4 regions of the Streptomyces sp. AM25 genome follow, and region 4 is predicted to be linked to each of the others. Evidence: riboswitches for the same ligand, from Rfam matches in the RefSeq annotation. Region 4 holds a riboswitch; each other region holds the start of a gene.
The links. A riboswitch is a leader RNA that binds a small molecule or an ion and turns the genes downstream of it on or off. The one in region 4 is predicted to bind cobalamin.
Positions count from the first base shown of each region.

Region 1: another riboswitch for cobalamin. It lies ahead of mmsA (CoA-acylating methylmalonate-semialdehyde dehydrogenase); the one in region 4 lies ahead of ACLHRZ_RS12535 (ribonucleoside-diphosphate reductase subunit alpha).
Region 2: another riboswitch for cobalamin. It lies ahead of nicT (Nickel transporter NicT); the one in region 4 lies ahead of ACLHRZ_RS12535 (ribonucleoside-diphosphate reductase subunit alpha).
Region 3: another riboswitch for cobalamin. It lies ahead of metE (5-methyltetrahydropteroyltriglutamate--homocysteine S-methyltransferase); the one in region 4 lies ahead of ACLHRZ_RS12535 (ribonucleoside-diphosphate reductase subunit alpha).

Region 1 covers NZ_JBKIWN010000005.1:185,750-191,325, reverse strand. Annotated here, with positions in the region: gene mmsA (CoA-acylating methylmalonate-semialdehyde dehydrogenase) at 1-1,277, opposite strand, end outside; cobalamin riboswitch at 1,493-1,663, opposite strand; gene ACLHRZ_RS08350 (short-chain fatty acyl-CoA regulator family protein) at 1,822-3,255, opposite strand; gene ACLHRZ_RS08345 (MmgE/PrpD family protein) at 3,467-4,975, shown strand; gene prpB (methylisocitrate lyase) at 4,975-5,576, shown strand, end outside.
Region 2 covers NZ_JBKIWN010000005.1:193,573-199,148, forward strand. Annotated here, with positions in the region: gene ACLHRZ_RS08365 (enoyl-CoA hydratase/isomerase family protein) at 1-209, shown strand, start outside; gene mmsB (3-hydroxyisobutyrate dehydrogenase) at 206-1,135, shown strand; gene ACLHRZ_RS08375 (enoyl-CoA hydratase) at 1,132-1,926, shown strand; gene ACLHRZ_RS08380 (ArsR/SmtB family transcription factor) at 1,913-2,275, opposite strand; cobalamin riboswitch at 2,356-2,532, shown strand; gene nicT (Nickel transporter NicT) at 2,565-3,695, shown strand; gene ACLHRZ_RS08390 (TetR/AcrR family transcriptional regulator) at 3,804-4,412, opposite strand; gene ACLHRZ_RS08395 (nuclear transport factor 2 family protein) at 4,503-4,931, shown strand; gene ACLHRZ_RS08400 (NmrA family NAD(P)-binding protein) at 4,928-5,576, shown strand, end outside.
Region 3 covers NZ_JBKIWN010000002.1:443,570-449,145, forward strand. Annotated here, with positions in the region: gene ACLHRZ_RS03990 (SET domain-containing protein-lysine N-methyltransferase) at 1-138, opposite strand, end outside; gene ACLHRZ_RS03995 (hypothetical protein) at 791-1,312, shown strand; gene ACLHRZ_RS04000 (dihydrofolate reductase family protein) at 1,438-2,028, opposite strand; cobalamin riboswitch at 2,180-2,398, shown strand; gene metE (5-methyltetrahydropteroyltriglutamate--homocysteine S-methyltransferase) at 2,549-4,873, shown strand; gene ACLHRZ_RS04010 (class I SAM-dependent DNA methyltransferase) at 5,041-5,576, shown strand, end outside.
Region 4 covers NZ_JBKIWN010000008.1:198,852-204,427, forward strand. Annotated here, with positions in the region: gene ACLHRZ_RS12535 (ribonucleoside-diphosphate reductase subunit alpha) at 1-1,716, opposite strand, end outside; cobalamin riboswitch at 1,880-2,005, opposite strand; gene ACLHRZ_RS12540 (LLM class flavin-dependent oxidoreductase) at 2,274-3,323, shown strand; gene ACLHRZ_RS12545 (hypothetical protein) at 3,382-3,573, opposite strand; gene ACLHRZ_RS12550 (MerR family transcriptional regulator) at 3,570-4,358, opposite strand; gene mctP (monocarboxylate uptake permease MctP) at 4,418-5,576, opposite strand, start outside.

The DNA of each region.
Region 1 (5,576 bases), on a different contig from region 4:
TCCCGGGCGGTGTCCCCGTCGCGGGTGAAGATGGCCACGCCGTTGCCGTACGGGTGCTCGCTCGGCAGGCGCACGGCCTCCTCGTAGTCGGCCGCGCGGACGATGCAGAGCACCGGGCCGAAGATCTCCTCCCGGTAGATCCGCATGCTTGTGGTGACGCGGTCGAAGAGGGACGCCCCGGCGAAGAACCCGTTCTCGTGGCCGGGCAGAACGAATCCGCGTCCGTCGACGACGAGTTCGGCGCCCTCCGTGGTGCCGATGTCCACATAGCGGCGTACGCGGTCGACCGCATCGCGGCTCACCAGCGGGCCGAAGTCGGCCTCCGGGTCGTCGGAGCGGCCGATGCGCAGCGTGCCGATGCGTTCCTTGAGCTTGGTGACCAGGGCGTTCGCCGTCTCCTCGCCGACGGGCACGGCGACCGAGATGGCCATACAGCGCTCGCCCGCGGAGCCGTAGCCCGCGCCGATCAGGGCGTCCACGGCCTGGTCGAGGTCGGCGTCCGGCATCACGATCATGTGGTTCTTGGCGCCGCCGAAGCACTGGGCACGCTTGCCGTGCGCGGCGGCGGTGGCGTAGAGGTGCGCGGCGATCGGGGTGGATCCGACGAAGCCGACGGCTTGGACGCGGGGGTCCTCCAGCAGCGTGTCGACCGCTTCCTTGCCGCCGTTGACGACGTTGAGCACCCCCGGCGGCAACCCCGCCTCCAGGAAGAGCTCCGCGAGGCGCAGCGGTACGGACGGGTTGCGCTCGGACGGCTTGAGGACGAAGGCGTTGCCGCAGGCGATCGCGGGTGCCGCCTTCCACAGCGGGATCATCGCGGGGAAGTTGAACGGAGTGATGCCCGCTGTGACGCCCAGGGGCGTGCGCAGTGAGTGGACGTCGATGCCGGTGCCCGCGTTGTCGGTGAATTCGCCTTTGAGCAGGTGCGGGATGCCGGCGGCGAACTCGACGACTTCGAGACCGCGTTGGACGTCGCCATGTGCATCGGCGATGGTCTTGCCGTGCTCGTCGGACAACAGCCGGGCCAGGGCGTCCCGTTCGCCTTCGACGATCTGGAGGAACTTCAGCAGGACCCTGGCGCGGCGCTGTGGATTCCATTCGCCCCACTCCGCCTGTGCCGATGCCGCGTCGGTGATCGCGGCCGTGGTCTCCTCGCGCCCGGCCAGGGGCACCTTGGCCTGCACCGTGCCGGTGTTGGGGTCGTGGACATCGCCGAAGAGCCCCGATATCCCGGGTGCGCGCTTGCCGCCGAAGAAATGGGTGAGTTCGTGGATCATGAACAACCTGCTCCCGTAGGTGGGATCCGGGGACGGCACGGCAGGCCGACGGCGGCACCGGGTGAGGTGCGCCGCGAGGGCAGCCGTGGGACGCGAAGGCGGGAGAGCCGTAGGAGCGTTACGGATGCGCGGTCGTTTCCGCGTCGTGCTCCGCCGGATCACCGGGGTCGTGGGTGCGGACCGGTGCCATGCGTGTCTGCTCCATCCTCGTGGACAACACGGAACATCCCGCGGCCGGTATCCTGACTCCCGGATCACCGCGTGCCGCCCGCCTTCCCGACGCATCGCGTCAGTGGCGTGCTCTCGACGGCACACTCCCCGGTCACAGTGGCGGGACCGTGCCGGATTCACACCGGCTTCCCTGCACCGCGGGCCTTGGTCACGAACATATAGTTGGACGTCCTAGTAAGTCCACCCCTCAAGCGCCTTGTCCGGGGGCGCGCCCAGTGGGTTCGCCGCGCCACGGAGAGGGCCGCACGGTGTGCTGGGTCGCCTTCACCCGGACCGAGATGCAAAACATGCCGGGCGCACGGGCCCGGCGCGGTCACAGGCTGCTGCTCTCCACCTGATACGGCACATACGTGCGCCGGTCCGGGTCGATGGCCAGCCGGCCGCCGGCCGGTGGCCGGGCCCGCTGTGCGCAGTTGCGCCGTTCGCAGATCCGGCAGCCCAGGCCGATCGGTGTCGCTGCGCGGGGGTCGTCCAGGGCGATGCCCTCGGCGTAGACGAGCCGGTGCGCGTGCCGCAGTTCGCAGCCGAGCGCGACGGCGAAGTCGGCACGCGGGGCATGGTGGCCGAAGCCACCCCGGGTGATGGTCCGTGCGATCCAGAAGTACCGCTTGCCGTCGGGCATTTCGGCGACCTGGGTCAGTATCCGCCCGGGTGCGGAGAACGCCTCGTACACCGTCCAGAGCGGGCAGGTGCCGCCGAGGCGGGAGAAGTGGAAGTCGGTCGCCGACTGCCGTTTGGAGATGTTGCCGGCCCGGTCGACCCGCACGAACGAGAACGGCACTCCCCGGTGACCGGTGCGTTGCAGCGTGCTCAGACGGTGACAGACGGTCTCGAAGCCGACGCCGAAGCGTGCGGACAACAGCTCGATGTCGTACCGCACCTCCTCGGCCGCGGTGTGGAAGACCGAGTACGGCATGAGCAGGGCGCCCGCGAAGTAGTTCGCCAAGCCGATGCGGGTCAGCGCCGCCGACTCCGGTGAGGACATGTCGGCGGCGTCGGCGAGTCGGCCGAGCAGCGGTGCGTGCTCCAGCAGGGCCAGCTGCGTGGCGAGTTGGAAGGCACGCTGACCGTCGCTGAGCCAGGGGGACAGGAACAGCAGTCCGGTGGCGGGATCGAAGTGCCGGGCGTCGGCCGAACGGCCCGGCGCAGCCTGGACCACCCGGACCCCGTGGCATTCGGCGAGGCGCGCGGTGAGCGGATCGGCGGTCCGGCCCGGCCGCAGTTCCATGGCGGTGGCCGTCTGTTCGGCCGCGGTGTCCAGCGGTCCGAAGTGGTTGTGGTGGGCGTAGAAGAAGTCCCGCACCTCGTCGTGCGGCTCCGCGGGCGGCAGCGGGACGCCCGTCCCGGGTGCAGCGAGGGCGGCGGCCTGTTCGGCGGTGTCGCGGTAGCGGCGGTGCAGCGCGACCAGGGCCCGGGCCACCTCCGGTTGGTCGCGGGCGGCCTCGGAGATCTCCTCGGCGGGGAGCGACACCCCGCACGCCTCGTCGGCGAGTGCGGTGCGCAGGTCGGCGGCGAGCCGGTGCTCGTCCGCCTCCGAGAAGAACTCCGCGTCGACGCCGAAGACTTCCGCGATCCGCAGCAGCACCGGGGCGGTCAGCGGGCGCTGGTTCTGTTCGATCTGGTTGGCGTAGCTGGTGGAGATGCCGAGCGCGCGGGCCAGGTCGACCTGGTTCATGCCTCGTTCGCGACGCAGCCGGCGCAGTCTGGCGTGGGCGTAGACCTTGCGGTCGGCCGGTCGCCGGGCCATGGCGCACCTCCTCGTCGCGAGCCGTCGGGCAACGGTACCGGAGGGCCGGGAAGTTGCGAACCCGGCATCCGCAGCATTCGCAGTCTTCGCAGATTCGCAGCTCCGTGCTGTACGGATTCCGCAGATTGGAGCGGTGGCCCGGCGGGCCGCACGCGGGCAGTCTTGATCACGTCAGCCCCCGCAGGACCGCCCGACACCCATGAGGAGTCCCGTGATCGAGCACCACGTCCGTGTCCACCCCAGTGCCGACCGGCTCCCGCGCGAGGACCAACTCGCCTGGAAGCTCGCGGCCGTGGCCACCGGCACCGAGGAACTGGAGGCCGACAGCGTCACGATGGCCGTCAACCGGGTCATCGACAACGCCTCGGTGGCCGTCGCCTCCCTGCTGCGCCGCCCGGTCGCCGTCGCACGGGCCCAGGCCACCGCCCACCGGGCAAGCACTGTGGGAGCGTCGGTCTTCGGCACCCGCGCCCGGGTCTCCCCGGAGTGGGCCGCGTGGGCCAACGGCACGGCCGTGCGCGAGCTGGACTTCCACGACACCTACCTCGCAGCCGACTACTCCCACCCCGGGGACAACATCCCGCCCCTGCTCGCCGTCGCCCAGCACGCCGGCCGTACAGGCGCCGACCTGCTGCGCGGCATCGTCGCCGCGTACGAGATCCACGTCGCCCTGGTGAAGGGCATCTGCCTGCACGAGCACCGCATCGACCACGTCGCCCACCTCAGCGCCGCCACCGCCTGCGGACTCGGCGCCCTGCTCCGGCTGCCGACCGAGGTCGTGCATCAGGCCGTTCAGCAGGCGGTGCACACCACGACCGCGACCCGGCAGTCCCGCAAGGGTGAGATATCCAGCTGGAAGGCGTTCGCACCCGCCTTCGCCGGCAAGGCCGCCATCGAGGCCGTCGACCGGGCCATGCGCGGCGAAACCTCCCCCTCGCCCGTATACGAGGGCGAGGACGGCTTCCTGGCCTGGATGCTCGACGGGCCCCGAGCCGACTACACCGTGCTGCTCCCCGAACCCGGCGAGCGGCGCCGCGCGATCCTCGACACGTACACCAAGGAGCACTCCGCCGAGTACCAGGCACAGGCGATCATCGACCTGGCCCGCCGGCTGCGCGAGAAGGCCGGCCCGCTGGAGGGGGTGCGCTCGGTGGTCCTGCACACCAGCCACCACACCCATCACGTGATCGGCTCCGGAGCGAACGATCCGCAGAAGTACGACCCCACGGCCAGTCGCGAGACCCTCGACCACTCCGTGCCGTACATCTTCGCGGTCGCCCTGGAGGACGGCACCTGGCACCACGAACGCTCCTACGCCCCCGAGCGCGCCCGCCGCCGGGAGACCGTCGAGCTGTGGCGGAAGATCACGACGATCGAGGACCCGGAGTGGACCCGCCGCTACCACGATCCTGACCCGGACCGCCGTGCCTTCGGCGGCCGAGCGGTGATCACTCTCGGCGACGGCTCGGTGATCGAGGACGAACTGGCCGTCGCCGACGCCCACCCCGCCGGTGCCCGCCCCTTCGACCGCCCGGCCTACGCGAAGAAGTTCCGCACCCTCGCCGAGGGTGTCGTCACCCCGGCCGGCCAGGACCGCTTCCTGGCCGCGGCCGAGCACCTCGCCGAGCTGACCGCCGTCGACCTCGACGGCCTGTTCCCGGCGGTCGACCCCCAGGCCGTCGCCGCGTACGACGAGTGTCTGCCGAAGGGCCTGTTCTGATGCTGCACACCCGCACCACTCCCGCGCAGCGCCGCCGCGCGCTGCGCGAACGACTGGCCACCGGACGCCTGTTGCTCATGCCCGGTGCCCTCAACCCGCTCTCCGCCCGCCTCATCCAGGACACCGGATTCGAGGCCGCCTACCTCTCCGGCGCCGTCCTCGCCGCCGATCTGGGCCTGCCCGACATCGGCCTGACCACCTCCACCGAGATCGCGGCCCGCGCCCAGCAGACGACCAGGGCGACCGACCTGCCCGTCCTCATCGACGCCGACACCGGCTTCGGCGAACCGATGAACGCGGCCCGCACCGTCCAGCTGATGGAGGACGCGGGCCTGGCCGGCCTGCACCTGGAGGACCAGGTCGACCCCAAGCGCTGCGGCCACCTCGACGGCAAGTCGGTCGTGCCGCGCGCGGAGATGACCCGCCGCATCCGCGCGGCCGTGGACGCCCGGCGCGACCCGGACTTCCTGCTGATGGCCCGCACCGACGCCCGCGCCGTCGAGGGCCTGCCCGCGGCGATCGACCGGGCGAAGGCATACGTCGACGTCGGCGCGGACGCGGTCTTCCCCGAAGCCCTCGCCGACGAAGCCGAGTTCGAGGC
Region 2 (5,576 bases), on a different contig from region 4:
GCGTCTCCTGCGCGGCGCTCGCCTCGCCGGACCTGGTCGAGGGCATCCGGGCCCAGGTCATCGACAAGGACCGCACCCCCAAGTGGTCACCCGCGACCCTCGCCGAGGTCACGGACGCGGACGTGGAACGCTTCTTCTCCCCGCTCGGCGAGCGCGAACTCCGGCTCGCCGGCGCCGGTTCGTCGCAGTCGCAGGAGGTGCCCTGGTGAGCAGCACCGTAGCCTTCATCGGTCTCGGTCATATGGGCGGCCCGATGGCTGCCAGCCTGGTCAGGGCCGGACACCGGGTACGCGGCTACGACCTGGTGCCCGGCCTGCTCGGCACGGCGGCCGACAGGGGTGTCGAAGCTGCTTCCTCGGCGGCGGACGCGGCCGACGGTGCCGACGTGGTCATCACCATGCTGCCCGCCGGCCGGCACGTCCTCGCCCTCTACCGGGACGAAGAGCTACTGGCCGCCGCCCGGCCCGGCACCCTGTTCCTCGACTGCTCCACCATCGACGTGGCCGATGCCCGAGCCGCCCACCAGGCTGCAACCGTCCTGGGCCACCGGGCACTCGACGCGCCGGTCTCGGGCGGGGTGACGGGCGCCGAGGCCGCCACCCTCACCTTCATGGCGGGCGGCGATGCGGACGCCTTCGCCGTGGCCGAGCCCTTGCTGTCCGCCATGGGCAGGAAGGCCGTGTACTGCGGGGCCGCCGGCGCGGGCCAGGCGGCCAAGATCTGCAACAACATGATCCTCGGTGTCTCGATGATCGCCGTCAGCGAGGCCTTCGTCCTCGGCGAGAGCCTCGGCCTGACCCACCAAGCCCTCTTCGACGTCGCCTCCACCGCCTCCGGCCAGTGCTGGGCCCTGACCGCCAACTGCCCCGTACCGGGCCCGGTCCCGGGCAGCCCGGCCGACCGCGACTACGCACCGGGCTTCGCCGCGCCCCTGATGGCCAAGGACCTCGGGCTCGCGGCAGACGCCGCCCGTGCGGGTGCGGTCGATGCCCAACTGGGCCTGCGCGCCGCGCAGATGTATGCCGAGTTCGCGGAGGGAGACGGAACCGGACAGGACTTCTCCGGCATCGTCCGGGCCATCCGCCGACGCTCCGCACCGCCCACCCACGAGTACGAGAACGGAACACCGGCATGAGCGACGACACCCCCGGCCACACGTACGAGACCATCCTCGTCGAGCGCAAGGGCCGCACCGCGCTCCTCACCCTCAACCGGCCCAAGGCCCTCAACGCGCTCAACCTTCAGGTCATGACCGAGGTCGTCGCGGCGGCGGAGGCGCTCGATCGCGACCCCGAGGTCGGCTGCATCGTCGTCACCGGCTCGGCGAAGGCCTTCGCCGCCGGGGCGGACATCAAGGAGATGCGGCCGCAGAGCTACATGGACATGTACCTCAGCGACTGGTTCACCGCCTGGGACCGGCTGGCCCAGGTCCGCACCCCCACGATCGCGGCCGTCTCCGGCTACGCGCTGGGCGGCGGCTGCGAACTCGCCATGCTCTGCGACATCCTCCTCGCCTCCGACACCGCCGTCTTCGGCCAGCCCGAGATCAAACTCGGCGTCATCCCCGGCATCGGCGGCTCCCAGCGACTGACCCGCGCCGTGGGCAAGGCCAAGGCCATGGAGCTGTGCCTGACGGGCCGCACCATGGATGCCGAGGAGGCGGAACGGGCGGGCCTGGTGTCCCGGATCGTCCCGGCCGACGACCTGCTCGCCGAGGCCCTGGCGGTCGCCGAGACCGTGGCGGGTATGTCCGCACCGGTCGCCATGATGGCCAAGGAGGCCGTCAACCGCGCCTTCGAGACCACCCTCACGGAAGGCGTGCGCTTCGAACGCCGCCTGTTCCACGCGGTGTTCGCCACAGCGGACCAGAAGGAGGGCATGACGGCCTTCGTGGAGAAACGCTCACCGGGCTTCACCCATCGCTGAACGTGGAGAGACGGCCGAGGAGTCCGGCGATCTCCTGATCGCAGAGACGGTAACGGACGATGCGGCCGTCCTTCTCGGCCACCACGGCACCGGCGGCACGCAGCAGACGCAGCGACTGGGACACGGCGGTGTCCCTGATGCCGGTGGCGAGGGCGAGGTCGGAGACGGCGATGGGCCCGGCCCGGTGCACGGCGAGCAGCAGGGCCAGCCGCCCGGGGTCAGAGAGCAGGGCGAACCGCTCCGACCAGGCGCGGACCCGTGCGAGGTCGCCGATGCCCTCGATGGCGTCGCAGACCGTGTGCTCGTCGATCGCGCTCCGGTGCGCACGCTCCGCGGGGATCAGATGCATGATCTCAGCCTTGCCCATTGCTGGGCAGAAAATCGATACCTGCATACCTTCGCAGTCTTGCAGGCGATGGTTCTCGGCCAATACCGTTTTTGCGCCGTGGTGTTCGGGAAGACCGGTGCGATGCCGGAGCGGCCCTCGCCACTGTGATCGGGAAGCCGGCGCACCAGCGGAAGGCCACGGGGCACCTCGCCCTGGAAGGCCGGTGCGGCAGCGTTCGACCCGTCAGCCAGGAGACCGGCCACGGCACCGCTCGACGACCATCCACGAGGTGCTGGAGAGGCTGCCCGAGATGACTCCGCCCCACAACCCTCCCCCGACCGCTGCCGAGGCCGTGGCCCTCCCCGCCACCCCGGTCCTCCGATGGGAACGCAAGGACTGGATACGCACCGGCGGCCTGATGGCCGTGATCGCCGCCCTCCACGTCGTCGCCTTCGGAATCCTGGTGGCCATGGTCGCCCCGCACCACTACACCGTCGGCAAGCAGGTGTTCGGCCTCGGCCTCGGCGTGACCGCCTACACCCTGGGCATGCGGCACGCCTTCGACGCCGACCACATCGCCGCCATCGACAACACCACCCGCAAGCTGATGGCCGACGGCAAACGTCCGATATCGGTGGGCTTCTGGTTCGCCCTCGGCCACTCCACCATCATCGTCGTCCTCGCCGCCCTCATCTCCGTCGGGGCCAAGGTCGCCGGCACGCTCACCAACGACAACTCCAGTGCCCACCAGACCCTCGGCGTGGTCAGCACCACGGTCTCCGGCGGTTTCCTCTACCTCATCGCCGCGCTCAACCTGATCTCCCTGGCAGGCATCCACCGCGTCTTCAAGGCCATGCGCGCCGGGCAGTTCGACGAATCCGAGCTGGAGAAGCACCTCGGCAACCGCGGGTTCCTCAACCGCATCCTCGGCCGCCTCACGCGCTCCATCACCCGTCCCGGCCAGATGTACCCGGTGGGCCTGCTGTTCGGCATCGGCTTCGACACAGCCACCGAAGTCACCCTGATGGTGATGGCGGGCAGCGGCGCCGCAGCCGGGCTGCCCTGGTACGCGATCCTGTGCCTGCCGCTGCTGTTCGCCGCCGGCATGAGCCTCTTCGACACCCTCGACGGCACGTTCATGAACTTCGCCTACCACTGGGCATTCTCCAACCCCGTCCGCAAGGTCTACTACAACCTCACCATCACCGGACTGTCGATCGCCGTCGCCTTCCTCATCGGCACCATCGAACTCATCGGCGTCCTGCACGACCAGCTCGCGCTCAACGACCCGGTCACCGACTGGATCTCCGGCATCGACCTCAACAACGTCGGCTTCATCATCGTCGGACTCTTCGTCGCAGTATGGGCCTGCGCCCTGGGCTACTGGCGCCTGGCCAGGGTCGAACGCCGCTGGCAACACCGACCGCCGACAGCACCCTGACACGACGCCGCGCACCCGGCACACACCTCACCGCAGCGCCCCTGGCGGACCGGACCGGCACCGAGTCCGCCACAGACACCGGATACACCGGAGACGGCTCGGCCGCTGTCAGCGGTCGGCGGCCGAGCCCCGGTGAGCAGGGGCGCCGAGGACCGTGGCGGTGAACTTCGCCAGTTGCTCCCGCAGTTCCTCGCGGGGCACCCCCCTGCAGCCGACCAGGTATTCGACGAGGTCGGCCCGGGTGGCGGCGAGCAGGGCGTGGGCGGCGAAGTCGCTGTCGGCCGGCCCCAGGACCTGCTCCAGCAACTCCCGGAGCAGGGTGTGCCACCGCTCGTACTGCTTCGTCGCGTACGGGCTGTCGGCGCCGGTCTTTTCCAGGGCGAGGGCGAGGTGGCGGTTGTCGAGCTTGAAGCACAGCACGGCATCGAGCAGGGCCGGCACCCGCGCCAGGGGCGGGGTGGCGGGCCCCAGGGGTGGCGGGCCCTGTTCGGTCGCGGTACTGACCGGTTCGAGGCGGGCTTCGTACAGCGCACGGATCAGCCCGGTGCGGTCACCGAAGGCGCGGAAGAGGGTGGCCTTGCCGACCCCGGCCGCGGCCGCGATGTCGGCCATGGTGACGCTGTCGGGGCTCTGGCACTGGGCGAACAGCACATCGGCGGCCGCAAAGACGGCTGCCCTGTTGCGCACGGCGTCCTTGCGCGGTCTGCGCTCGGTCACGTGACTCCTCCCTTGACGATACGGACCCCCGGTCCGTATCGTTCATTGAAGCGGACCAGTGGTCCGTATCGTACGGGACGGAGGAACCCCATGCCCACACCCGCCTCACCGGAAGTGCTCTACCGGCACAGCCTGCGCCTGCTCCTCGACAAGGACATTCCCGCCTGGGTCGGCCTGTGGGCCGAGGGCGGCGTCATGGAATTCCCCTTCGCGCCCCCGGGCCGACCCGGCCGGCTGGAGGGCCGCGAGGCCATCGCCGCCTACATGCGCGACTATCCCGATCACATCGACCTGCACGACTTCCCGCACCTGCACATCCACCGGACCACCCAGCCGGAGACCATCGTGGTCGAGATGCGCGGGGTGGGCCGCCTGGTCCGGACAGGAGCCCCCTTCGACATGACCTACATCGCCGTCGTGTCCGTTCAGGGCGGGCTCTTCACCTCCTACCGCGACTACTGGAACCCCCTCGCCGTCCAGGACCTCGGCCTGGACTTCGCCGGGAGCGCCGTCCGATGACCGACACCGGCACCATCCTGGTCATCGGAGCCACCGGCACCACCGGCAGCCGGACGGCCGCCCGTCTGATCGCCGCCGGCCACCGCGTCCGGGCCGCGAGCCGTCGGCCCGCCCCGCTGCCGGGTGCGGAAGCGGTCCGCTTCGACTGGTACGACCCGGCCACCTTCGACGACGCCCTCGCCGGATCCGACCGCGTCTACCTCGTCCCGCCGGTCGGCGATCCGGACCCCGCCACCGTCATGCTGCCCTTCCTCCACCGAGCACTCGGCGCAGGCGTCCGGCGTGCGGTACTGCTCAGTTCCTCGGCCATCCCCGAAGGCAGGCCGGGAGTGGGGGCGGTACACCAGGCCCTGCCCGGACTGTTCGACCAGTGGGCGGTACTGCGGCCCTCCTGGTTCATGCAGAACTTCACCGGCGCACACCTCCACGCCGACAGCATCCGCGAGGACGGCATCATCCTGACCGCGGCCGGGGCCGGCCGGGTCGGCTTCGTCGACGCCGACGACATCGCCGCCGTCGCCGTCCACGCCCTGACCGGAGACCACGCGCCCAACAGCGATCTGATCCTGACCGGACCGGAGGCACTCGGCTACGACGACATCGCCGCCATCCTCACGGAGACCACGGACCGGACCGTGCTCCACC
Region 3 (5,576 bases), on a different contig from region 4:
GAACCGGGGTGTGCTGATCCGGGCCACCACATCGCCTTCATCGAGGGCAGCCCTGGTCACCAGACCGCGGCCCGCCCCGGGCTGATCAATGATCCGAAGAGTCGGCATGGCTCGATCACACCCCGAACCGTCCCGCATCGCACCTTCGAAGGACCGAACACGTCGGCGGGCCGCAGGCCACCGTGGCCCCAGGTCTTCTCCGGTCCGCGGGGCCGAGCCGACGGACTCGACGAGCTCGTGGTCCACGCACTGCTGATGGCTTTCTGGGGTTCAAGGGTGCGCCGCCCGGTCACCAGGCCGACGCCGACCTCTCCGAGCAGCAGGCCATCCGTGACATCCGCGAACTGGTCCGTCTCGGCCGGCTCGAAGCGCAGGGCCGGGCGCGATCCTGCTACTGCGCCCCTGGCCCCCGCAGGGCCCGTGCGCAGGACCGGATCCGCCAAGCCGTGGAGCTCCACGCCCCCGGACCTGACCGGCACCAGCAGAGGGGGCTCGGCGAGAACGTCTGCTCGCCGAGCCTCTCCTTGTATGTGCTGTGATACGGGCCGCCGATGCCGCTCGATCGAACCGTTTCCGTGCACGTGCCTCTCGGATGCCGGCGATGCAGGGCGTGCTCAGCGGAACTAAAAATGCCCTTTCTCCTCTCTCTAGAGTGAAGAGACTTCTGTGGCGGTTTGGGATGCATGGTGGGTGGGGTCGCGGCCCGGCGTGGCGGTGGCCTTGCCACCGTCAGGCACTGGCCCGGTCGGCCTGCGCGGTACCGCCTGCCACCCGGCGGAAAGGACGCGCAATGGAACAGGAGAGGCTGCGCAAGGGCACCCCAGTGCTCAGGTACGGCACGGCTCTGGCCCGGGATGTTGTCGTGGTGCTCCTGGCGGGCGGCGTCTCGGCGTGGATCGCTGTGGCCGGTGACGGGGACGGCCTCCACGTGACCGCCTGGAGCAGGCTGGCCTCCGGATACCTCCCTTACGCGGTGATCGTGTGTCTGCTCGGGGCCACCGCACCGACGGCGCTCAGTACGGTCATCCGCACGGCCGGATCCCAGCTGATCATGGTGTTCGGCTACTACACCTGGGGCCCCATGACCACGTTCGCGAACACCCCCACCAAAGCGGCCCACTACGCGGAGCAATGGACGCTGGTCGCCCTCACTGCCGTGCCCCTGACCGGCCTGGCCGCGTACGCGGCCAAGTGCCTCGTACGCCGCTGCGCAACGGCCCGTGCCACGCCGCCCCCGCTTCCCACGCCGACGCGCGAGAACCAGGGCCGGGCACACCACCGCGTTCCGGCGACCTCCGAAGACACGAGGTAGCAACTCCGTGCCGCTGAAGAACAGCCTTGCCTTTGCCGAGGGTTCGCCAGGACTTCGACCGGGGGTCTCGTTCTGGTCCAGGAAGGTCTGGAATGCGGTCGGCGGTGATTGCTGACAGAGCCAAGTTAAGGGGCCGGACGATAGGTGCACACGTGCGCGCCCGTGCCGCTGGTGACCGAGGAGACCAGTTCCAGGGTGCGCAGCACCCCGTCGTCGGTGAAGATCCGCTTGCCGCCGCCGAGGAGCACCGGCGTGATGATGAGCCGCAGCTCGTCGACCAGGCCCTCGCTCAGGAGGGTGCGGACGAGCGTGGGGCTCCCCATGACCAGCAGGTCCCCGCCGTCGGCCGCGTGCAGCTCGCGGATGCGGGCGAGGGCCTCGCCGCCGGGGATGCGCGTGGTGTTGTTCCACGTCAGCTCCGCGTCCCCCAGGGTTCCGGTCACGACGTACTTCGGGATGGCGTTCATCTGGTCGGCGAAGGGGTCGCCGGCCCGCTCCGGCCACGCCGCGGCCATCGTCTGCCACGTGCGGCGCCCGAACAGCAGCGCCTGCGTCCTGCCCATGATCTCGGTGATGGTCCCGCCCATCACCTCCGGGTCGAAGAACGGGTGCGACCAGCCGCCGTGGGCGAAACCGCCGTCGGTGTCCTCCTCGGCTCCGCCGGGCGCCTGTACGACGCCGTCCAGGCTCATGAACTCACTGACCACGATGCGCACGGGACTTCACTCCTCGTTCCTCGTATCCGGTCCGGGTGTGCCGGACGGCACGGCACGTGTTCGCGCCGTCGGGACGATCGTCGCACCGACCACTGACAATGCCGCGAAGCCATGACCCAAACCCACTGTTCAAGCACCGCGTCCCCGATCTAGGCTGGCGCGTGCAGCTGGTTCGCCCCTGTCCGCCAGGCAGGCGCGTCGCAAGAGGGAACCCGGTGGGAATCCGGGACTGCCCCGCAGCGGTGAGCGGGAACGACCGCCGTCATACGCACTGGGTCCGTGACGGGCCCGGGAAGCGACGGCCATTAGGTGTCTGCCCCCGGCAGACGTGCCCGTGAGTCCGAAGACCTGCCCGTTGCCCGCGCGCGACCGTTCGTGCGCGGAGATCCCGGTGACCTCGAGGGCGGGTCGGCGCACATACCGAACGGGCAACCCACCGCTGTGGTGCGGCCCGTCCGCCACCCCTTCGCGTTCTCGCCATGCTCCGGGATCCCGGAAGAAGCTCGCGAAGGAGAGTTCCGTGACCAGCAAGTCCGCAGCCGCGGCAGCACGCGCCACCGTGTACGGCTACCCCCGCCAGGGCCGGGGCCGTGAATTGAAGAAGGCGATCGAGGGTTACTGGAAGGGCAGTGTCGGCGCGGACGCCCTCCGGGAGACGGCCGCCGGACTGCGCCGCACCACCTGGCGGCAGCTCGCCGAGGTGGGCATCGACGAGGTGCCGACCGGCGACTTCTCGTACTACGACCACGTCCTGGACACCAGCGTCATGGTCGGCGCGATCCCCGCCCGGCACCGCGCGGCCGTCGAAGAAGACGCCCTGGACGGCTACTTCGCCATGGCCCGCGGTACCCAGGACGTGGCGCCGCTGGAGATGACCAAGTGGTTCGACACCAACTACCACTACCTGGTCCCGGAACTCGGCCCCGACACCGTCTTCACCACCGACTCCGCCAAGCAGGTCGCCGAGCTCAAGGAAGCCCTCGCCCTCGGCCTGGCCGCGCGCCCCGTCCTGGTCGGCCCCGTCACCTACCTCCTGCTCGCCAAGCCCGCGCCCGGCGTCGCACCCGGCTTCGAGCCGCTCACGCTCCTCGACCGGCTGCTGCCCGTCTACGCCGAGGTGCTGGCGGACCTCAGGGCCGCCGGCGCCGAGTGGGTGCAGCTCGACGAACCCGCCCTGGTCCAGGACCGCACCCCGGCCGAGCTGAACGCCGCCGCCCGCGCCTACCGTGAGCTCGGCACCCTCGCCGACCGGCCGAAGCTGCTGGTGGCCTCCTACTTCGACCGCCTCGGCGAGGCCCTGCCGGTGCTGGCCAAGGCCCCGGTCGAGGGTCTCGCCCTCGACTTCACCGGGTCCGCCGCCGCCAACCTCGACGACCTCGCCGCCGTCGGCGGCCTGCCCGGCAAGCGCCTCGTCGCCGGCGTGGTCGACGGCCGCAACGTGTGGATCAACGACCTGGAGAAGTCGCTGGCCACCCTCGGCACCCTCCTCGGCCTCGCCGGCCGCGTCGACGTCGCGGCCTCCTGCTCCCTGCTGCACGTCCCGCTCGACGCCACGGCCGAACGGGACATCGACCTGCAGATCGTCCGCTGGCTCGCCTTCGCCCGCCAGAAGACGGGCGAGATCGTCACCCTGGCCCGGGCGCTGGAGCGCGGCACCGACTCCGTCGCGGCCGAACTCGCCGCCAACCGCGCCGATCTGGCCTCCCGGGCGGGCTCCGCCATCACCCACGACCCCGCCGTGCGCGCCCGCAGCGCCGCCGTCACCGAGGCCGACACGCACCGCTCGCAGCCCTACGACCTGCGCGCCGCGGCCCAACACGACCGTCTCCGGCTGCCGTTGCTGCCGACCACCACCATCGGCTCCTTCCCACAGACCACCGAGCTGCGCACCGCCCGCGCCGGCCTGCGCGCCGGACGCATCGACGAGGGCGCCTACGAGGAGCGCATCGAGGCCGAGATCCGCGAGGTCGTCGCCTTCCAGGAGAAGGCCGGCATCGACGTGCTCGTCCACGGCGAGCCCGAACGCAACGACATGGTCCAGTACTTCGCCGAACAGCTCACCGGCTACCTGGCCACCCAGCACGGCTGGGTCCAGTCCTACGGCACCCGCTACGTCCGTCCGCCGGTCCTCGCCGGCGACATCTCCCGGCCCGAGCCGATGACCGTCCGCTGGACCCGCTACGCCCAGTCGCTCACCGACCGGCCGGTCAAGGGCATGCTCACCGGGCCCGTCACCATGCTCGCCTGGTCCTTCGTCCGCGACGACCAGCCGCTCGCTGAGACCGCCCGGCAGGTCGCCCTCGCCCTGCGCGACGAGGTGAACGACCTTGAGGCATCCGGCACTTCGGTGATCCAGGTCGACGAGCCCGCCCTGCGCGAGACCCTCCCGCTGCGCGCCGCCGACCGTGCGGCGTACCTCGCCTGGGCCACCGAGGCCTTCCGCCTCGCCACCAGCGGCACCCGGCCGGACACCCAGATCCACACCCACATGTGCTACGCCGAGTTCGGCGACATCCTCACCGCCATCGACGACCTCGACGCCGACGTCATCAGCCTGGAGGCTGCCCGCTCCCACATGCAGGTCGCCGGCGAGCTGGCCGCGGCCGGGTACCCGCGCGAAGTCGGCCCCGGCGTCTACGACATCCACTCGCCCCGCGTCCCCGGCGCCGCCGAGGCGGCGGACCTGCTGCGCAAGGGGCTGGCCGCGATCCCGGGCGAGCGCCTGTGGGTCAACCCCGACTGCGGCCTGAAGACCCGTGGCTGGACCGAGGTGCGCGCCTCCCTGGAGCACCTGGTGGCGGCGGCCCGTGAGGTGCGGAAGGAGCTGGACGGCACGGCTTCCTGAAGGTCCAGTACCTGGCCGACGACCTGGTTCTTGAAGCCCTGGTCGACGAGGGCTTTGCGGACAGTGTGGCCGGTGTGCCCGGCGACCTGGTTCGAACGACCACTCACCGAGCCCGAAATCGATCTATCGGTCTGTGGCCAGAGTGACGCATGTGTCACCCTGGCCGCATGACGTGGAACGGTGACGAGTACCAGGCCCGATTCGACCGCATTGCCGCCGACGGCGGAGACGTCCATGGCGAAGCCACGCTGGTCCGCTCCTTCGAGCCCGGCACGGTCCTCGACGCGGGCTGTGGCACGGGCCGGGTGGGCATCGAGCTCGCCCGTCACGGCATCGCCGTGACGGGCGTGGACATCGACGAGTCGATGCTCGCCACTGCCCGGCGGCTGGCTCCGCAGATCCGCTGGTACCGGCAGGACCTGGTCGGCCTCGACCTGGGGGAGTCGTTCGACGTCGTGGTGGCAGCGGGGAACGTCCCCCTGTTCACCCCGCCGGGAACGGAACCGGCCCTGGTGGCCGGGATGGCCGCCCATGTGCACCCGGGCGGCCGCCTCGTCGCGGGTTTCTCCCTGGACCGCGGGTACACACTGGACGACTACGACGCGCACTGCCGGGCGGCGGGACTCACCCTGGAAGCCAGGTATGCGACCTGGTCCCGGGACCCTTGCACCGACGGGGACTACGCCGTTTCCGTGCACCGCAA
Region 4 (5,576 bases):
GGCGGTGCGGGTGGCCTCCCAGGCCGGGTGCGGGCCGTGCCGCTCGGCGAGGTCGGCCGAGGCCTCGTACGCCGCGAGCATGATGCGCTCGGAGATGCGGGTGGAGAGCGCCTTCGCCTCGGCGGAGTCGAAGGGCAGCCGCAGCCGGAAGAAGACGTCCTGCAGGCCCATCAGGCCCAGACCCACCGGGCGCCAGCGGGAGTTGGACGAGCCCGCCTGCTCGGTCGGGTAGAAGTTGATGTCCACGACGCGGTCGAGGAAGGTGACCGCCGTGCGGACCGTGCGGTCCAGCTTCTCCCAGTCCATCCCGCCGTCGGCACCCAGGTGCGCGGCGAGGTTGACCGAACCGAGGTTGCAGACGGCCGTCTCGCCGTCGTTCGTGACCTCGAGGATCTCGGTGCACAGGTTGGACGAGTGGACGACGGCGCCCGGCTCGGCGGTCTGGTTGGCGGTGCGGTTGGAGGCGTCCTTGAACGTCATCCAGCCGTTGCCGGTCTGCGCGAGGGTGCGCATCATGCGGGCGTAGAGCACACGGGCCGGGATCTGCTTGACGGCCTTGCCCTCGGCCTCGTACGTGCGGTACGCGGCGTCGAACTCGTCGCCCCACAGGTCGACCAGGTCGGGGGTGTCCGCCGGGGAGAACAGCGACCAGTCGGCGTCCGCCTCGACGCGGCGCATGAACTCGTCCGGAATCCAGTGCGCGATGTTGAGGTTGTGGGTGCGGCGGGCCTCTTCGCCCGTGTTGTCGCGAAGCTCCAGGAACTCCTCGATGTCCGCGTGCCAGGTCTCCAGGTAGACGCAGGCCGCGCCCTTGCGCCGGCCGCCCTGGTTGACCGCGGCGACGGAGGCGTCGAGGGTGCGCAGGAACGGCACGATGCCGTTGGAGTGCCCGTTGGTGCCGCGGATCAGCGAACCGCGGGAGCGGATGCGGGAGTAGGAGAGCCCGATGCCGCCCGCGTGCTTCGACAGCCGCGCGACCTGGTGGTAGCGGTCGTAGATCGAGTCCAGCTCGTCCAGCGGCGAGTCCAGCAGGTAGCAGGACGACATCTGCGGGTGGCGCGTGCCGGAGTTGAACAGCGTGGGGGAGGAGGGCAGGTACGAGAGCGTGCTGGTGAGCCGGTAGAGCTCGGCCACGTCCTCCAGGGCCCGGACGGAGCGGTCCTCGGCCAGACCGCAGGCGACGCGCAGCAGGAAGTGCTGCGGGGTCTCGATCACGTTGCGGGTGATCGGGTGCCGGAGCAGGTAGCGGCTGTGGAGCGTCCGCAGGCCGAAGTACCCGAACCGGTTGTCGGCACCGTCGGCGAGGGCGTTCTCGACGAGGGCGTCGAGCCGCTCGGCGTGCTCGGCCACGAACGCGGCGGTCTCGTCGGCGATCAGGCCCTCACGGTGCCCGACGGCGACGGAGGCGGAGAAGGAGACCGCGCCCTGGCCGGCCGCCTCCTCCCGGATGGCGAGGGTGAGCAGCCGCGCCGCGAGCCGCGAGTACTCCGGCTCCTCGGCGATCAGCCCCGCGGCGGCCTCGGTGGCCAGGGACCGCAGCTCCGCCTCGTCCGACCCCGGGTGCCGGCCGCGCAGCGCGGCGGCGGCGACCTTGCCGGGGTCGGTGGCGGGCAGATCGGCGGTGAGATCGGTCAGGGTGCGCAGCAGCGCGGTCCCGGGACCTCCGGTCTCCTCCGCAGTGGCTGCTGAGACCGGATCGGCGGGCGCGATGGTCACGTGTGGCTCTCCCTCGCTCGGCTGGTCGGCTGGGGCCGCTCGGGAGGCGCTCGACGGATCGCGTACCGGCACACTTCTTCGGGGCATGCCGGACAGCGCCCATCGGCCCAACCCGCGAGGCCCGGACGTGTTCGTCACCCATGCCGGGCCCTGGGACGGCTCGGACGTGGGCGCGCTGACGGCAGGTCCTCGGACTTGTGGAGCGCATATGCGCATACATTCACCGTTGCGGGACAGTTCCGGATTTCCACCGGATTCCCCTGCGACGACAGCGAGGACGAGCATACATCTAGTGCCGGGGGTCGGGAGCGCCCCCACATGTTGTGTCGGCGCGTCGTCGAGCGGTTGCGGAATGTGCTAACGGACGGGGGCGTTGGGAACCGTTGCGGAGGTGCGGTGGCGGCGCGGTGAGGGGGGTTCAGGGGGCTTCGGGAGGGGCCTCACGGTGGACCCAGGAGGGCCTCAGGAGGGCCGGAAACAGCCGGGGACCGCCCGAGGGCGATGGGGACCGGCGTGGGGCCTTGTCATGCCCCGCAGCCCGATGCAGGGTGCCACCCATGAGGTTCAGCTACGCAATGCTCCCCGACTACCCGGTCCACGAGTCGCTGGCTGCCATCCGTCTCGCCGACGAACTCGGCTTCCACGCCTGCTACGCCGCCGACGAGACCTGGCACAAGGACCTGTGGCAGCTGTTCGCCGTCGCTGCCGGCCGGACGCGTGCCCTGCGCCTCGGGCCCAGCGTCTCCCCGGTCCTGCTGCGCGAACCCGCCCTGATCGCCCAGGCAGTGGCAACCCTGGACGAACTGTCCGGCGGCCGCGCCGAAGTCGTGCTGTCCAGCGGCAACTTCGGACTGCTCGCCCAGCACGGCATCGCATCGGCCGGCAACCGCCCGCTGTCGCGGGTCAAGGAGGCCCACCACGTCGTCCGTACGCTCCTCGACCACGGCAGCATCACGTACCGGGGCGACTTCCACTCCTACGACGGGCTGTTCACCTTCGCCCGCCCCGTCCAGGCCAGAGTGCCGGTCAAGCTCGGGGCCATGCGCGGCCCGAAGTCGTTCGAGGCGGCAGGCGAACTCTCCGACGGCTGCCACCACGCGCTCGGCTACAGCCGTGAGGCATGCGAGTACGCCGTCCGGCACATCAGGGCCGGTGCCGAACGCGCCGGCAAGGACTGGACCTCGCTCGACATCGGCGCCTGGGTCGTCTTCGCCACGGGCCCCGACTCCGCGCAGGCCAAGGAGGCCGCGCGCAGCATGGTCGGCATCTACGCGTCCTCCATGCCGGAGGAACTGCTGCACCGCAACGGCGTCGACCCCAGCGCCCTCAAGCCCGTGATCGAGGCGATCGCTGCGGGCGACCTGGCCCGCGGCATCCAGCTCACCCCGCCCGCGGCAGCCGACCGGCTGTCCATCGCGGGCACGCCCGAGGAGTGCCTGGAGAAGATCCGTACGCAGATCGCCCCGGCAGGCGTGAACCACATGATCTGCGCTGTGACGGACCGGACACTGGTCAAGGCCTTCACGGGCCGCGACCTTCCGGACGTTGCCGACGTCCCTGCCCAATTGCGGCTCATCCACGAGCGGATCATGCCCGCGTTCGCGTGATCGCGTGATCCGGGTGTCGTCAGGCCGGTGCGGCGCGGCGCGAGTGGCCTCCGGCCGGTCACGTCCCGCTGCGTGCCGGACGCAGACGGACGAACGTAACGGCCGCGTGCACGGCGAGGGCGACCGGCACGGAGAGGAGGAGGCTCCACGGAGCGATGCCCAGTGCAGCGAGGAGGCAGAGGAACGGAACGGTCAGCAGGGTGGGGACCGTGGACAGCAGGGCGATACGGGTCCGGGCGGGACGGTTCATGACCGGGTCTGCTCCTCGGTGCTGCGGCGGGCGAGGTCCAAGTAGTCGGCGAGCGCGTGCCATTCGTCCGCAGAGGCGGCGGCAGCCGGATCACCCGACATGGCCGCCGGGTCCTCGTACCAGGCCGCCCGCACACCGGCGCCGATCCCCGCATCGCCGCCGCCGAACAGGGTGCTCAACTCGGCCATGCGGGCCACCAGCCGCCGGACCCTCCGGTCGGCGGGCGGAACCCCGTCGGCGCGGAGCCGCTCCGCCCTCCGGTACAGCTCGGGCCACTCGATCTCCAGGAGGTAGTGCATCGCGGGCCCGAGCGCCGCGGCCCGCGCCTCCAGCACCTGCATCTGCTCGTCGTCCAGATGTCGGCGCAGCGTGCGCTCGCCCCCGGGCCCCGTACCGCCGATCGCGCACAGCGCGTCCCACAGCACGCCGGTGCTCGGCGCGCGTCCGGCGTCGAGGGCGTCGCCGAGCTGCGCGAGCCGCTGCTGCAGGGAACCGAGCGCGGTGAGCGACGCCTCGACCGTCGCGAGGTGGTCCCGCACGAGCCGCGCGGGGTCGACGCCGGTGTCGAGACAGACGGCGATGCTCTCCAGACTCAGCCCCAGCCTGCGCAGGGCCAGCACCTGGTACAGCCGGACGCGGACGAGATCGTCCTCCGTGTACTCCCGGTGCCCGCCGGCGGTGCGCTGGGAGGGGCTGAGCAGTCCGATGTTGTCCCAGTGGTGCAAGGTGCGCACGGTGAGTCCGCTGGCCTCGGCGAGCGGACCCACTTTCCAGGTCGTGGTCATGGAGCAACCATGCGTCCTCACACGACGTGAGGTTCAAGCCGTGCGCCGGCGGAGCGGACTCAGTGCCCGCCCGGACCTGCCGCTCCTGCCGTGGCCGGCGGCAGGTCCGGGCTGACGCCCGGGTCGGCTGCGTCGGCCGTGTAGTCCGACGCCGACGTCCGGTCGACGCCGTCCGGTGCCCCGACCGCCTTGAGGACGAAGGTCAGGACGACGACCACGAGCACGTTCAGCACGAAGGCCGTCAGGCCGATGTACCCCTTCTCCCCGATGAACGGAATCAGGTTGGTGTTGCCGAAGTGATCCTGCGTGGCGCTCGGTGTCTCGTACGCCCGCCACGTCCCGTACCCCATCCCGACGGCCCACCCCGCGAGCAGCGCCCAGCGGTGCGGCCACCGCGTGAAGAGGCCGCCGACGAGCGCGGGAACCGTCTGGAGAATCCAGATGCCGCCCAGCAGCTGGAAGTTGATGGCGACCGTCTTGTCCATGGTGAGCACGAAGACCAGCGCCCCGACCTTCACCAGCAGTGAGGCGAGTTTGGAGACCTTGGCCTCGTGCTCGGGCGAGGCGTCCGGCCGGATGAAGTCCTTGTAGATATTGCGCGTGAAGAGATTCGCGGCTGCGATCGACATGATGGCGGCGGGGACCAGTGCCCCGATACCGATGGCCGCGAAGGCGACCCCCGTGAACCAGTCCGGGAACATGTCCGCGAAGAGCTGCGGAATCGCCAACTGCCCGTTCTGCACCTTGATTCCGGCGGCGACGGCCATGAATCCGAGCATGGCCAGCAGCCCGAGCATCAGCGAATACAGCGGCAGAATGGTGGTGTTGCGCCGGATGACGTTGCGGTTCTTGCTGGAGAGGACGGCCGTCACCGAGTGCGGGTACAGGAACAGCGCCATCGCCGAACCGAGCGCGAGCGTCGCGTACGCCCACTGCGCCTGCGGCCCCGTGACGAGCGAGCCGCGCGGCTGGCCGGTGGCGGGGTTGACCGCGGCGAATGCGTGGCCGGACTTGCTGAAGATCTCGCCGAATCCGCCGAGCTTGAGGGGAATGTAGATGATGGCGACGGCGATGACGATGTAGATCAGCGCGTCCTTGACGAACGCGATGAGGGCGGGCGCCCGCAGCCCGGAGGAGTACGTGTACGCCGCCAGCACGCCGAAGGCGATGAGCAGCGGCAGATCCTTCACGAACCAGTTCGCGTTCGTTCCGCCGCCC